One region of the Novosphingobium sp. BL-S-21 genome, then DNA from elsewhere that is predicted to be linked to it. Evidence: riboswitches for the same ligand, from Rfam matches in the RefSeq annotation. Region 1 holds a riboswitch; each other region holds the start of a gene.
What was found. Region 1 has a riboswitch for cobalamin ahead of cobW (cobalamin biosynthesis protein CobW). Riboswitches for the same ligand answer to the same signal wherever they lie in the genome.
Positions count from the first base shown of each region.

Region 2: linked by a shared signal. The riboswitch ahead of ACZ1J6_RS21365 (cobyrinate a,c-diamide synthase) and the one ahead of cobW (cobalamin biosynthesis protein CobW) in region 1 are both predicted to bind cobalamin.
Region 3: linked by a shared signal. The riboswitch ahead of ACZ1J6_RS00720 (TonB-dependent receptor plug domain-containing protein) and the one ahead of cobW (cobalamin biosynthesis protein CobW) in region 1 are both predicted to bind cobalamin.

Region 1 covers NZ_CM145495.1:1,090,087-1,094,216, forward strand. The annotation lists gene cobN (cobaltochelatase subunit CobN) at 1-1,248, opposite strand, end outside; gene cobW (cobalamin biosynthesis protein CobW) at 1,394-2,443, opposite strand; cobalamin riboswitch at 2,633-2,875, opposite strand; gene ACZ1J6_RS04280 (histidine phosphatase family protein) at 2,908-3,489, opposite strand; gene ACZ1J6_RS04285 (CbtB domain-containing protein) at 3,686-3,913, shown strand; gene ACZ1J6_RS04290 (CbtA family protein) at 3,924-4,130, shown strand, end outside.
Region 2 covers NZ_CM145496.1:2,688,645-2,692,774, forward strand. The annotation lists gene paoC (aldehyde oxidoreductase molybdenum-binding subunit PaoC) at 1-1,036, shown strand, start outside; gene ACZ1J6_RS21365 (cobyrinate a,c-diamide synthase) at 1,026-2,348, opposite strand; cobalamin riboswitch at 2,522-2,745, opposite strand; cobalamin riboswitch at 2,825-3,015, shown strand; gene ACZ1J6_RS21370 (TonB-dependent receptor plug domain-containing protein) at 3,189-4,130, shown strand, end outside.
Region 3 covers NZ_CM145495.1:181,322-185,451, forward strand. The annotation lists gene ACZ1J6_RS00720 (TonB-dependent receptor plug domain-containing protein) at 1-1,238, opposite strand, end outside; cobalamin riboswitch at 1,438-1,679, opposite strand; gene ACZ1J6_RS00725 (AsmA family protein) at 1,828-3,918, opposite strand.

The DNA of each region.
Region 1 (4,130 bases):
GGCCAGCGCGGCGATGATGGCGGCGGCGCTGGCGGGGGTGTCGAGACCGACGCCGTTGCCGATACGTCCGTCACGGTTGGGGTAGTTCGCCAGCACCAATGCTACGCGGCGCTCGGCCGGGGCGCTGCGACGCAGACTGGCCCATCCGGCGGCGAGGTCGGCGACGAAATCCACGCGGTCCGCCGCGACGCGGGGGACGACGATGCCGCACTGCGTCACTTCGTCGAAGCGCTCGGCCGCCTTGAAGGCGACGGCGCGGGTAAAGATGCGGCCGTCGACTTCGGGCAGCGCCACGTTCATCGCCAGATCGCGTGGGCCAAGGCCGCGCGCGGCGCCTTGCCAATCGGCTTCCTCGACGCCCGCGAAGGCGACTTGCAGGATCGGGCAGTTGGCCTTTTCCAGAATGCCGGGCTTGCGGTCGTCGCCTGCGGATGAGGAGGCGAAGCTGGTGGCGTTGACGATCACATCGGGCGCCACTTCGCCGAGCAGGCCGCCCAGCCAATCCACCGCGAAGGGCTCACGCAAGGCGCGGACGTGGACGGCGGCGACATTGAAGCCGCGTTCCCGAAGCGCCGCGATCATGGCGTCCACCGCGTCGAGCGTGCCGGCGATCATCAGCGCGCGGTAGAACACCAGCAGCGCCAGCGGCCGGCCTTCGACCCATCCGGCCTGCACCTCGGCAAGCCCGGCGCGCTCCGTGCCTGCAAGATAGAGCCCGGCATCGGCCACCGGCACGGGATCGTCCGGCTCTCCCGCATCATGGCCGATGGCCCGTGTGGCGGTGCGCAGGAAGGAGAGCGCATTGGCGGTGCCGCCCTGCCGCAGATAGTCGCGCAATTTCTCACGCATTTCGGCGGGCAGGGTGGACGCGCGGTCGAGCGCCGGATCGGCCTCTCGCCCATCGGCTATCGCGGCGAAGGCAATGCCGTTCTCGCGCGCGACGCGGGCGATCTCGTCGATGCCGTAGCCCCAGTAGCTCTTGCCGCCGAGCAGGATCACGCACACGAATTTGGCGTGCGCGATCACTTTATCGACATAGAGGTCGATCGAGTAGGGATGGCGCAATTGCAGCAGGTTGGCGAGGCGGACGCTGGGAGCATCGGAGGGCAACCGCGCCGCCGCGCTTGCAAAGCAGGCGAGTTCGCTGTCCGCCACGGTGAGGATCACCATGTCGCCGGGAGACTGGTCGAGGTCGATCGCCTCCTCGCCGTTGGAGATCGTCCCCGGCGTGGCGGACAGCAGGTGCATCAGGCGTTCCCCCCGACACCGCGACAGAACTCTTCCTCGTCATTGCGAGCGAAGCGAAGCAATCCAGGGCGGCTCTGCGTGGCTCTGGATTGCTTCACCCGCTTTGCGGGTTCGCAATGACGAAGTGGGGAGGGGAGCCTAAGCTTCACGCTGCCACGGCGCCGAGAACGTCTGCCAGCCCGGCCTCGATGGCCGCGCGGTCCAGCCCGTTCTGGCCGATCACCACAAGCTGGGTGCGGCGCGCTTCCTGCGGCAGCCAGGCGCGGTCGTAGAAGTGCTGGATGCGCGGCCCCACGGCCTGCACGACAAGGCGGCTCGGCTTGCCGCCGACCGCGACCATGCCCTTCACGCGCAGCACGTCATGCTCCGCGATCAGGTCCTCGAGGCGGGCGAGCAAGGCGTCGAGATCGGCAACATCACCGCCGGAGACAACGAAGCTGTCGAAGTCGTCATGGTCGTGATCCTCGTCCAGCCCGTCGATGTGCGAGGGGCGGGAATCGAGGTCGTCCTCGGCAGCGGCGGTGATGCCCAGCAGCGCGGCGATATCGACCGCGCCGTGGTCCGCGCGCACGATCTTCACGCCGGGACGCGTCTCGGCCAAGACCAGCGTCTCGACGTGGGCGAGGGCGTCTGCGTCGACGAGGTCGGTCTTGTTGAGCACGACCATGTCCGCGCAGCCGAGCTGTTCCTCGAACAGTTCTTCCAGCGGGCTTTCATGGTCCAGCATCGGATCGGCGGCGCGGGCTGCGGCAAGCGCGGCCTCGTCCGTGGCGAAGCGGCCGGCGGCCACGGCATCGGCGTCGATCAGCGCGACCACGCCGTCCACGGTGGCGCGGGTGCGGATATCCGGCCACTGGAACGCCTTCACCAGCGGCTTGGGCAGGGCGAGGCCGCTCGTTTCGATGATGATGTGATCGGGCTTGTTCTCGCGGTCGAGCAGCTTCTGCATGGTCGGCAGGAAATCGTCGGCGACGGTGCAGCAGATGCAGCCGTTGGCCAGTTCGACGATGTCGTCTTCCGGGCAGGCCTCGTCATTGCAGCCCTTCACCAGTTCGCTGTCGACGCCGACGTCGCCGAACTCGTTGATGATGAGCGCGAGGCGGCGGCCCTTGGCGTTCTGGAGCAGATGGCGGATCAGCGTGGTCTTGCCCGCGCCGAGGAAGCCGGTGATGACGGTGGTGGGAACTTTGCTCATATCTCGTCTCCCGTGCGCCAGCGACCTGAAACGGCGGGACGTCCCGTCGCGGGCGCGACGATGGCGGCACGCCGCGACGGACCGGCGCACGGGCGCCCGACGCGATATGCCGCTGCGGCCCCGGCCGCATGCATCACGTCGCTCAGACGGAAGAGTTACCGTGCCTTGGCCATTCCCTGGACCCGGGCAAGAGCGACATCGACGCCGGCAGGTTTCCTGGCTCGCGGGTCATCACGCGATGCACGGCCTTCCCAGGCCTCGCATGACTTAGCGTCCGGCCCAGTGGCTGCGGTGGGGGCCTTGCCCCGCCGCGAATGTGCATCGCGCTCGCCGCTTACAGTTGCAGGGACAGCCGCGGATCGGGACGGCGAACCGTCCTTACCGCGTTCCGGTATTAAGCCCCTTGCGGGGCACCGGCGCGATCTTCGTCCGGTCGCCAGAAGGCATCCCGAACCCGGAGGCGATTAGCCGGGGACGCCCCGCACCGCAAGACCCAGAGACTGCAATCGCCAACTCCGGTTGAAGGAAAGAACGGTGCAGGAGAGCGGCGCCACATCGATGGCAAGCGCTGCGCGCAGCGGCAGATCCAGCGCATGGGAGAGGGCGGCGCGGATCGTCATCGGGTGCGTGATGGCGCAGGTCGGCGCATCGGAGCCGGCAGCGCGGTCCATCCATGCCCCGATCCGCGTGCGAACCTGATCCAGTGTTTCACCCGCAAGCGCGCCTTGCGCGGGTTCGGCCAGCCACCGGCCGAGCTGTCCGGGATCGCTCGCCTCGATCTGCGCGAAGGACAAGCCTTGCCACTCGCCATGATCGATATCGGCAAGCGCCGGTTCGGTCCTGGCCGTAAGCCTCATCGCCGAGGCGGTCTCGGCAGCGGCGCGGGCGGGGCTGGCTTGCAGCGCGGCGTGGTAGCGTTGGGGCAACCTGGCCAGGGCGGCATCGCGTCGCCCTGCCGCATCCAGCGGTTCCGCCGGTTCGGGAAACCGGCCTTCGCGGCTCGACGCCGTGGCGGCAATGCAGATCAGCAGGAGGGGTGTCGCCAAGGGTAAATTCCGGGGGGTCGTTGACGCCGCGGCCCGCGCGGTCCTAAGGAAGCGGCGTCGAGTATCGAAGAAGCCGGTGAGAATCCGGCGCGGTCGCGCCACTGTAATCGCACGGGAACCGTCCCGTCGAGAGCCAGACCTTCCTTCTTGGCAACAGGTTTTCCGGGGACGCGCAATCCCGCCAAGGAGCATGACAATGGCTGTTTCCACCGCAGTTTTCGACGACGCTTTCATTCCCGTGCAGGGCGGTAACGCCATTCCCCTGGAAGACATCGCGCCCTGGGCCGTGCTCGGCACGCTGCTGGCCGTCATCTTCATCTATTTCGTCAGCACCGAACAGGGCGCCTTCTCCCTGTTCCAGGGCATGTACGTCCACGAATTCGTCCACGACGGGCGTCACCTCCTCGGCTTCCCCTGCCACTGAGGCGGTGCACATGACCAGGGACTTGCTCTGGCGCGGGATGCTTGCCGGCATTCTGGGCGCGCTTCTCGCCACGCTTTTTGCGCGTGGCTTCGCCGAACCGCAGATCGATCTGGCGATCGGTTACGAGGAAAGCCACTCCGCGCATGATGCCCCGTCCGGCCATGCCGGGATGGCCATGCCCCACGCCGGCACGCCGGCCGAGCCGCAGGAAGAGGAA
Region 2 (4,130 bases), on a different replicon from region 1:
TCCCGAGCATCCCGAGCGGCCCTTCTCGCAGCGCAACCTCGTGCGATGCCTGGAGGACGGTGCAAAGCGCTTCGGCTGGGAACGCCGCCAGACGCGTCCGGGCAAGATGCGCGACGGGCGCTGGCTGATCGGCATGGGCGTGGCGGCGGCGTTCCGCAACAACATCAACATGACATCGGCCGCCCGCGTGCGGCTGTCGAGCGACGGCGTGGTCACGGTGGAGACCGACATGACCGACATCGGCACCGGCTCCTACACCATCATCGCCCAGACCGCGGCGGAGATGATGGGCCTGCCGGTGGAGAACGTGCGCGTGAAGCTGGGCGATTCCTCGTTCCCGGCCTCGGCAGGCTCCGGCGGGCAATGGGGCGCCAACAGCTCCACGTCGGGCGTCTATGCGGCTTGCGTGAAGCTGCGCGAAGCCGCGGCGCAGCGGCTCGGCATGGATCCGGCCACCGCGGAATTCGCCGATGGCGAAGTGCGCGCGGGTAACCGCTCCGCCGCCCTGGCCGAGGCGGCGAAGTCTGGCGAGATCGTTGCCGAAGAGACGATGCAGTGGGGCGATCTGGGCAAGAAGTTCCAGCAGTCGACCTTCGGTGCGCACTTTGTGGAAGCGGCCGTGGACGCCTATACCGGCGAGACGCGGGTGCGACGCATGCTGGCGGTCTGCGCGGCCGGACGTATCCTCAATCCCAAGACGGCGCGCAGCCAGGTCATCGGCGCCATGACCATGGGCGTGGGCGGCGCGCTGATGGAGGAACTGGCGGTCGACAAGCGCTTCGGGTTCTTCGTCAATCACGACCTTGCCGGGTACGAAGTGCCGGTCCACGCCGACATTCCGCACCAGGACGTGGTTTTCCTCGACGAGGCGGACGACAAGGTCTCGCCGATGAAGGCCAAGGGCGTGGGCGAACTCGGGCTCTGCGGCGTCGGCGCGGCCGTGGCCAACGCGGTCTACAACGCCACGGGGGTGCGCGTGCGGGACTATCCGCTCACGCTGGACAAGCACCTTGCGAAACTGCCGGCTATCGCCTGAATCCCAGGTCGGCGGTTTGGCAGGTCAGCAGGTCGGCGATCAATTCCGGCGCCGAGGGGAAGTAGAAGTGCATGTAGCTGGCCGTGAGCGGTCCGTGGCGGAACAGGCGTTCGCCCGGCCGCCCGTCCGGCGTGACGGCGCTGACGGTGGGCAAAAGGGACGTTTCCAGCCGCGAATAGTGGAACGTGTGGCCCCGCGCGACATGACCGCCCAGTTCCATCTCCTGCATGCCCAGCGCTGCCAGCCGCCCTTGCATCACGGCCCGCGCAGGCAGCAGGCCGAGCAGGGCGGCACTGGCGCCGTCGGTGCTTTCGAGCCTCTCGGAGGCGTAAAGCATGCCGCCGCATTCGGCCAGGATCGGCCGCCCCGCCTGGAAGTGGGCGCGGATCGCCGCGATCATCGGGCGATTGGCGGAAAGAGCGTCCAGATGCAGCTCGGGATAGCCCCCGGGTAGCCACAAGCCGTCGCAAGGGGGCAGCACGGCATCGCGCAGCGGCGAGAAGAAGGCGAGCCGCGCCCCGGCCCGTTCCAGAAATGCGAGGTTGGCGGGATAGATGAAGCCGAAGGCCTCGTCGCGGGCAATGGCGATGCGGCGGCCTGACAGCGCGGAGGGCGGCGCTTCGGCGGCTTCCGGGGCGGGGAAGGGCACCGGCTCGGGCAGCCAGAGCGCGGTTTCCGGCAGACTGTCGGCGGCGCGGTCTATGCGCGCCTCGATATCCGCCACCTCCCCGGCCTGCACCAGTCCGAGGTGCCGTTCGGGCAGGCCGAGCCCGGCATCGCGCCGCAGGGTGCCAAGCCATTCCACCCCGCCCGGCATGCCGCGCTCCAGCAGTTCGGCATGGCGCGCGCTGCCGACGCGGTTGGCCAGCACGGCGGCCAGGGTCACGTCCGCGCGGTAGGTGGAAAGGCCGTGGACCAGCGCACCGAACGTCTGCGCCATCGAGGCGCCGTCGATCACCGCCATGACCGGCAGACCGAACAGGCGGGCGATGTCGGCGGAGGAGGGGGTGCCGTCGAACAGGCCCATTGCCCCTTCGACAAGGATCAGGTCGGCGTCCCGCGCGGCCTCGTGCAGCAAGGCGCGGCATTCCCGCTCTCCGCACATGAACAGGTCGAGCTGGTGGACGGGCGCGCCGCTGGCCCTTTCCAGCACCATCGGGTCCAGGAAGTCCGGCCCGCACTTGAACACCCGCACTTTGCGCCCGGCGCGGCGGTGGCGGCGGGCCAGCGCGGCGGTGACGAGGGTCTTGCCCTGTCCCGACGAGGGCGCGGTGACCAGCAGGGCGGGGCAGGCCGTCATGCGGGCAGGCACGAATATCGTCCGGACGGAGCGGTATCCGAAAGGCGGAAGGGGCAGGGCGGCATGGCGGTTCGATCCTCCTGGGCGCAAGTACGGCTTGTCGTCTCGCGAAAGACCGGGTCCGCGGGGAGCAGCGCTCCGCATCGGGCATGGCCCCCGTCCGCCCGGTACATCCCGCCCGCGCGAAGGATCGACGGCTGGGGGCCGGTTTCCTGACTTCCTGGGCCCGATTTCTCGGAATCGGCGCGCCTTCCGCCGCCTTCTCGGCACCGCGCGGTGCCAATGGCGTGCTGGCGGGGCGCATCCCCGGTTACAGTTGCGGGAGCAGTGCCGGATTCCAGCGGGATTACCCCTCTGGCCCGGACTTCCCGATTAAGCCCTTGCGGGCCCCCCTGGCCCGGCGGGCCTATGGCACTTCGCCAGAGAGCGCAAGCGCGGGCAGGACACGCGCAAGCGCCGGGCTCTTGCACGCGGCACCCCACCGGGATAGGGGCGCTCCAGCGACAGGTTCCCCGCAAGGGGATCAAAAGGGAACGCGGGTGAATGCCCGGGCTGCCCCTGCAACTGTAAGCGGCGAGCCGTGCGGCCAATTCGCCATTGGGGGTGCAAGTCCCTGAGAAGGCGGCCGAAACGGCACTGACCCGTGAGCCAGGAGACCTGCCTGACGCCGTCGTTCTTCGACCGGACAGGGTGAGCCGGGCGAACGGGGCCATTCCTCGCGCAACGACAGCCATTGCCGTGCCGGCACGCGCCGCGCGGGAGGGGGCGTCGTCCGCTGCATGGGCGGCAGAGGCCCTGCCTTTCGCATGCGTGCCGACCCGGCCGGGTCGATGCTCGTGCGAAGGACATGCCGTGAACTGCCGAATTCCCGCCGCCAGCCCCCTGGCTCTCGCGCTAGCCCTTGCAGGGGCGCTGCACCCGCTCGCGGCCCTGGCCGAGGAGGCCGATGCAGTGCCTCTGGACGAACGCATCGTGGTCACCGTCCTGCGCACGCCCGTTGCGGCCGACCGGGTGGCCGATACCGTCACCGTGCTCGACGAGGCGCAGATCGTTGCGGCCCAGCCGATCGCGCTGACCGATGTGCTGCTGCGCACGCCCGGCATCAGCATGTCGCGCAACGGCGGTTATGGCACCACCACGTCGCTGCGCATTCGCGGTGCCGATGCCGGGCAGACGGTGATGGTGATCGACGGGATGCGCCTGTCGGACGCCTCATCGACGGCGGGAGGCTATGGCTTTGCCAATTTCCTGGTCGACGATGCCGATCGCGTCGAGATCCTGCGCGGTCCGCAATCGATCCTCTGGGGCAGCGATGCCATCGGCGGTGTCGTCAACGTCCGCACCCGCCGCGCGGCCGCGCCGCTGGAAGGCAGCTTCGCGGTGGAAGCAGGAACCCATGACACCGTCTCGGCCCGCGTGGGTCTTGGCGGCACCTCCGAGGCCGTCGACTGGCGCATTGCCGCCTCGCGCTTCGCCACGGACGGCATCTCCGCGCGCGCGAATGGCACGGAGGACGACGGCTACCGGCGCAGCGCGGCCAGCGGCACGATGACTTACCGCGTCGCGCCTGGCATCTCGCTGGATCTGCGCGGCTACTGGTCGGATTCGCGGAACGCGTTCGACGGTACCTCCGGCGACTCCCTGGCCTATGGGTGGACGCGCGAATGGTCGGGCTATGCCGGGGTGAACTTCGCGCTGCTGGACGGCCGGCTGGCGAACCGCGTGGCCGTGCTCCAGACCGAGACCGACCGCGAGAACTTCGACCCCGCACGGCAAGTCCGCCAACTGACGTTC
Region 3 (4,130 bases), 910 kb from region 1:
TAGCGCAGGCCCGCCGCCAGGCGGCCCTTCGACGAGATCTCGTCGGTGGTGCGAAGCTGCAGGATCCCGGCGTGGACCTGCTCGCTGGTCGGCGCGATCAGCAGCACGTCGTCCCGGCCGCTGAAGTTCTGGAAGTCGTAGCCCAGCAGGTATTCCAGGCCGGGGTGCAGATGCAGCTTCATCACCGCGCTGCCGCCCCAGTCGCGGTAGCCCCAGAAGGTGCCGGCGGGGTAGATCACCTGGGGCTGATGGTCGGGCAGCGAATTGCGGATCTGGATGTAGGCGGTCTTCCAGTCGTGGAAATAGCCTTTCAGGAAGAACTGCACGCTGTCGCTGCCGGTGTAGTCGAGCCGCAGGCTGGCCACTTCCTCGTTCCGGTCGTTGCGGCTCTCGCGAATGCGGGTGGGGGATAAGTTGTCGAGCTTCGCCTCGGTATGCTGGTACTGCGCGTTGAGTGCGAGATCCGGCGCCAGCGCGTACTGGTACTTGAGCCCGGCCGACCACAAGTCGTAGCCGAGGTGCCGGTCGGTGAGGCTGGGCTGATAGGCGCTGTAGGGCAGGTAGCCTTCCGAGCGATTGTGCGAGGCATAGGCCACGAAGCGGTGGTCGCCCAGGGCGCCGCGCGCATAGCCGTCCAGGGTCGTGCCGCCCCAGCTGTCGACCGAGGCATTGACCTGGCCGCCCGGATCGTCGGAAAAGCTGCGCGTCACCACGTTGATCACTCCGGCCGAAGCCTGGGTGCCGTAGAACAGGCTCTCTCCGCCGCGCAGGACCTCGATCCGCTCGATCATGCTGGCGGGCAGCGTGTCGTTGGGCGAGGTGCTGCCGTACAGGCGGTTGTTGAGGCGGATGCCGTCCATCGTCCAGAGCACGTCCTGCGTGCGCGAACCCTGCAGCGAGACGTCGACGTAAGTGAATGGGCCATTGCGGCCACGCACGTAGAGGCCGGGTACCTGGTCCAGCGCCTTGGTCACGTCCACCGCGCCGCTGTTGCGGATCTGCCGTTCATCGACGGTGACGACGTCGTTGCCGTAGCGGGAGAGTTCCTGCGGCAGCGTCTCTTCCAGGCTCTGCCCGGTGACGACGATCGAAGGGCCATCCGCCTCTGCGGCATCGGCCTCCTGGCCTTCGAACTTCCGGCCCTCGACCTTCCCGCCATCCGCGGCCCGGGCCTGCGCGGCGCAGGCGAGAGTCAGCGCCGCGGCAAGCGCCGCGTGCGAAACGGTTGCGATCTTCATTTCATTCCCCTGCCGGGCGCCAAGCGAGCTTTTGGCAAGGGTCTGCCACTCGCGAACCCAGGCCCGCGAACGACCGGCGCGTCGACCGGCCGGGCGCCCGGATTCGGGACGACCGCTCAGCGCACCGTGCGGCCCTTGCCGCTGGTTCGTCGCTCAGACGGAAAAATCACCGTGCCCCGGCCATCCCCTGGACCAAAGCAAGAGCGACCGTACGCTGGCAGGTCTCCTGGCTCACGGGTCATCGCTCGATGCACGGCCTTCCCAGGCCTCGCAGGATTTAGCGTCCGGCCCAGTGGCTGCGGCAGGGGGCATTGCCCCGCCGCGTGATGTGCATCGCGCTCACCGCTTACAGTTGCAGGGACAGCCTCGGATTCAAGAGGAAGCCTCTCTCACCGTGTTCCCTATTAAGCCTCTTTCGAGGCACCAGCGCGATCATTACCCGCCCTCCTTGCGGAAATGGCGGACGCGATGAGCTAGCCGGGGCGTGCGCCCTGTGCAAGCGGGATGTGTTCGCGTGGGCGAAGCCGGCCAGAGCGCGCCCGTTCCGGTTCACGTCCGTTCCGAGCGGCGTTATCGCGGCGGTGGAAAGTCAGTCGTTCTTGTCGGGACGGCCGGAGCCGACGTCGTCGCGCGGCTTGCCCTTGGCGGTGCGCTGGGACTGCGCATTGGCGCCCGACAGCACCGGGCCGCAAGCGGCGGACTTGGCATCGCCCACGTCCACGAAGGCGAGCAGGCCCGCCACCGGCGTCGCCGCCACGGCCAGTCCAAGGCCCACCCCGGCGCGGCCGAGCAATTGCGGGCTGATGACCTGGAGGGAGGGCTTGGCGAAGCGGCCGCCGATGCCGACAGGCGACTGCCCGGAAAACAGGCTGAACTTCTTGCCGTCCGCGCGGAAGCCCATGTCGAGCGCCTCGGTGTCGAAGCTGAAGCCGCCGCGCCCGGTGATGACGTTTTTCGACGTGTCGATCAGGATCGGGTCGGCCGCCGCCGTGCCGCCTCGCACCGTGAAGGCCACCAGGCCGCAGTTGAGCTGGACGGGCTTCTTCAGCTTGCCCTCGAACATCTTGGAGGCGAATGTGCCGAGGTCCAGCTCGGCCAGCTGCACGTTGCGCGTCCAGAACGTGCCGCGGGGCATGATGAAGGCGATCCGGCCCGATGCCGAAGCGAGCGAATCGTGGATCGTGTCGCCGCGGCCTTCCAGCTTGATGCGGCCGCCGATCGTGCCGGTCGTGCCTGATTCCACCACGCCGTAGCCGGCCAGCAGACGGCCCATCGGCGTGGACTTGAGGCGAATATCGTAGCTTACGGCCGAGGGGCGCTGACGCGTGTCGAACACCAGATCCGAGGCGACATCGCCGCGCGCCATCGAGAATGTCAGCGGCGACAGGGCCAGTCGTCCCCGGTCGAGCGAGAGCTTCAGGGCGATGTTCTGCACCGGCACATTGCGTGAGCGGACCACGCCGACCTTCCAGTCCAGCCCGGCGTCGAAGCGCTGCATCGTCTCCACCGGCAGGGCGGCGTCCGGCAGGACGCGTTGGGCGCCCGCGCCGGTGGCGGCGGCCGCGGCCACGGCGCCTTTCGATGCCACGATGTCCGGGTTGTAGCCGATGAACGGCGCGGCATCAACGATGTCCAGCCGCCTGGTCGCCAGCACGGCATCCAGCCGCAGCCGCTCGGCATTGGTCACCGTCAGCTTGCCCGAAAGGTCGGACTGGCCGAACGTGCCGGTCATGCCGGTGAAGCGATAGGTCTCCCCGTCCTTCACCAGCTGCGCTTTCAGTGCGTAGCGGCGGGTCTGGGGAATGGCGACGTCGATGATGCCCAGCAGTTCGGACAAGTCGCGCCCGCGGGCGCGGACCTTGAGCGGCACGTCCTCGAAATCGGCGATGGAGGGCAGGGTGCCCGAGACGTCGACCTGGTTGTTCGCCGCCCAGGCCGTGAGTTCCAGGGCGTTGCTGCCGCGATTGACGGTGGCGTCGGGGGAGAGCAGCCGGGCGCTCACGCGGAACGGGGTGCTGCGCAAGGTGCCGTCGCCGCGCAGCGAGACGGCCTTGCCGATCCTGGCATCGGTGGAAGTGACGGGATCGACCACGAGATTGGCAAGCAGCGGCATCTGCGGGTCGAGATAGCGGACGCGGGTGTCCGATATGGTGGCGCGGTCGATCCGGGGGAACTCGAAGGGCTTGCCCCCGCCGCCGCTGCCGAAAGTCCAGCTGTTGCGGCCATGGGCCTTGTCCCATTCGAGGTCCACGGCGCCGCCCTGAAGGTCCAGCGTATGAACGTGGCGACGGCCGAACAGCAATGAAAGCGGGGCGATCCGCGCCTCGATATGGCGGGCGGCGAACATCTGCGGGCGGCCCGCCCATTCCGGGTTGGAGACGCTCAGGCCGTCAGCCAGGAACTTGATGCGCAGCGGTGCGAAGTAGAGCTGGAAGTCTCCGCCCACCCTTACCTGCCGCCCGGCGGCCGAGCTGGCAATGCGTTCGAAGGGGTGCTTCAGGAACCGGCCCTTGGTGATGAAGAGGACCAGCCAGGCCGCGAAGACCAGCGCGACGATCGCGATCAGCACATTGCGCAGGATGCGCAGCAGACGGGTGCGGTCCGGCCGCTTGCCCGGGCGGCGATGCCCCGTCTCTTCCCGTGCATGGTCCTGCACATCGATCTGCGCCGCTGCATCCATGTGGGCCTAAGCGCCGACGAGCCGTTTGGTTTCCCGGCAAGGCGCAAGTCCCGCACGTCCGGGCGAAAAATCCCCGAAAGAGCCCAATCGGGCGGAGCTGAGGGGACGGCACGTCATACCTTGGCATGGTTGCGCAGGCGCCGAAAACTGTCAGCTTCGTGGGCACCCTTCGCCAGGAGAGGGGTTTGAACCCTTCGGTGCCCCATTCGATG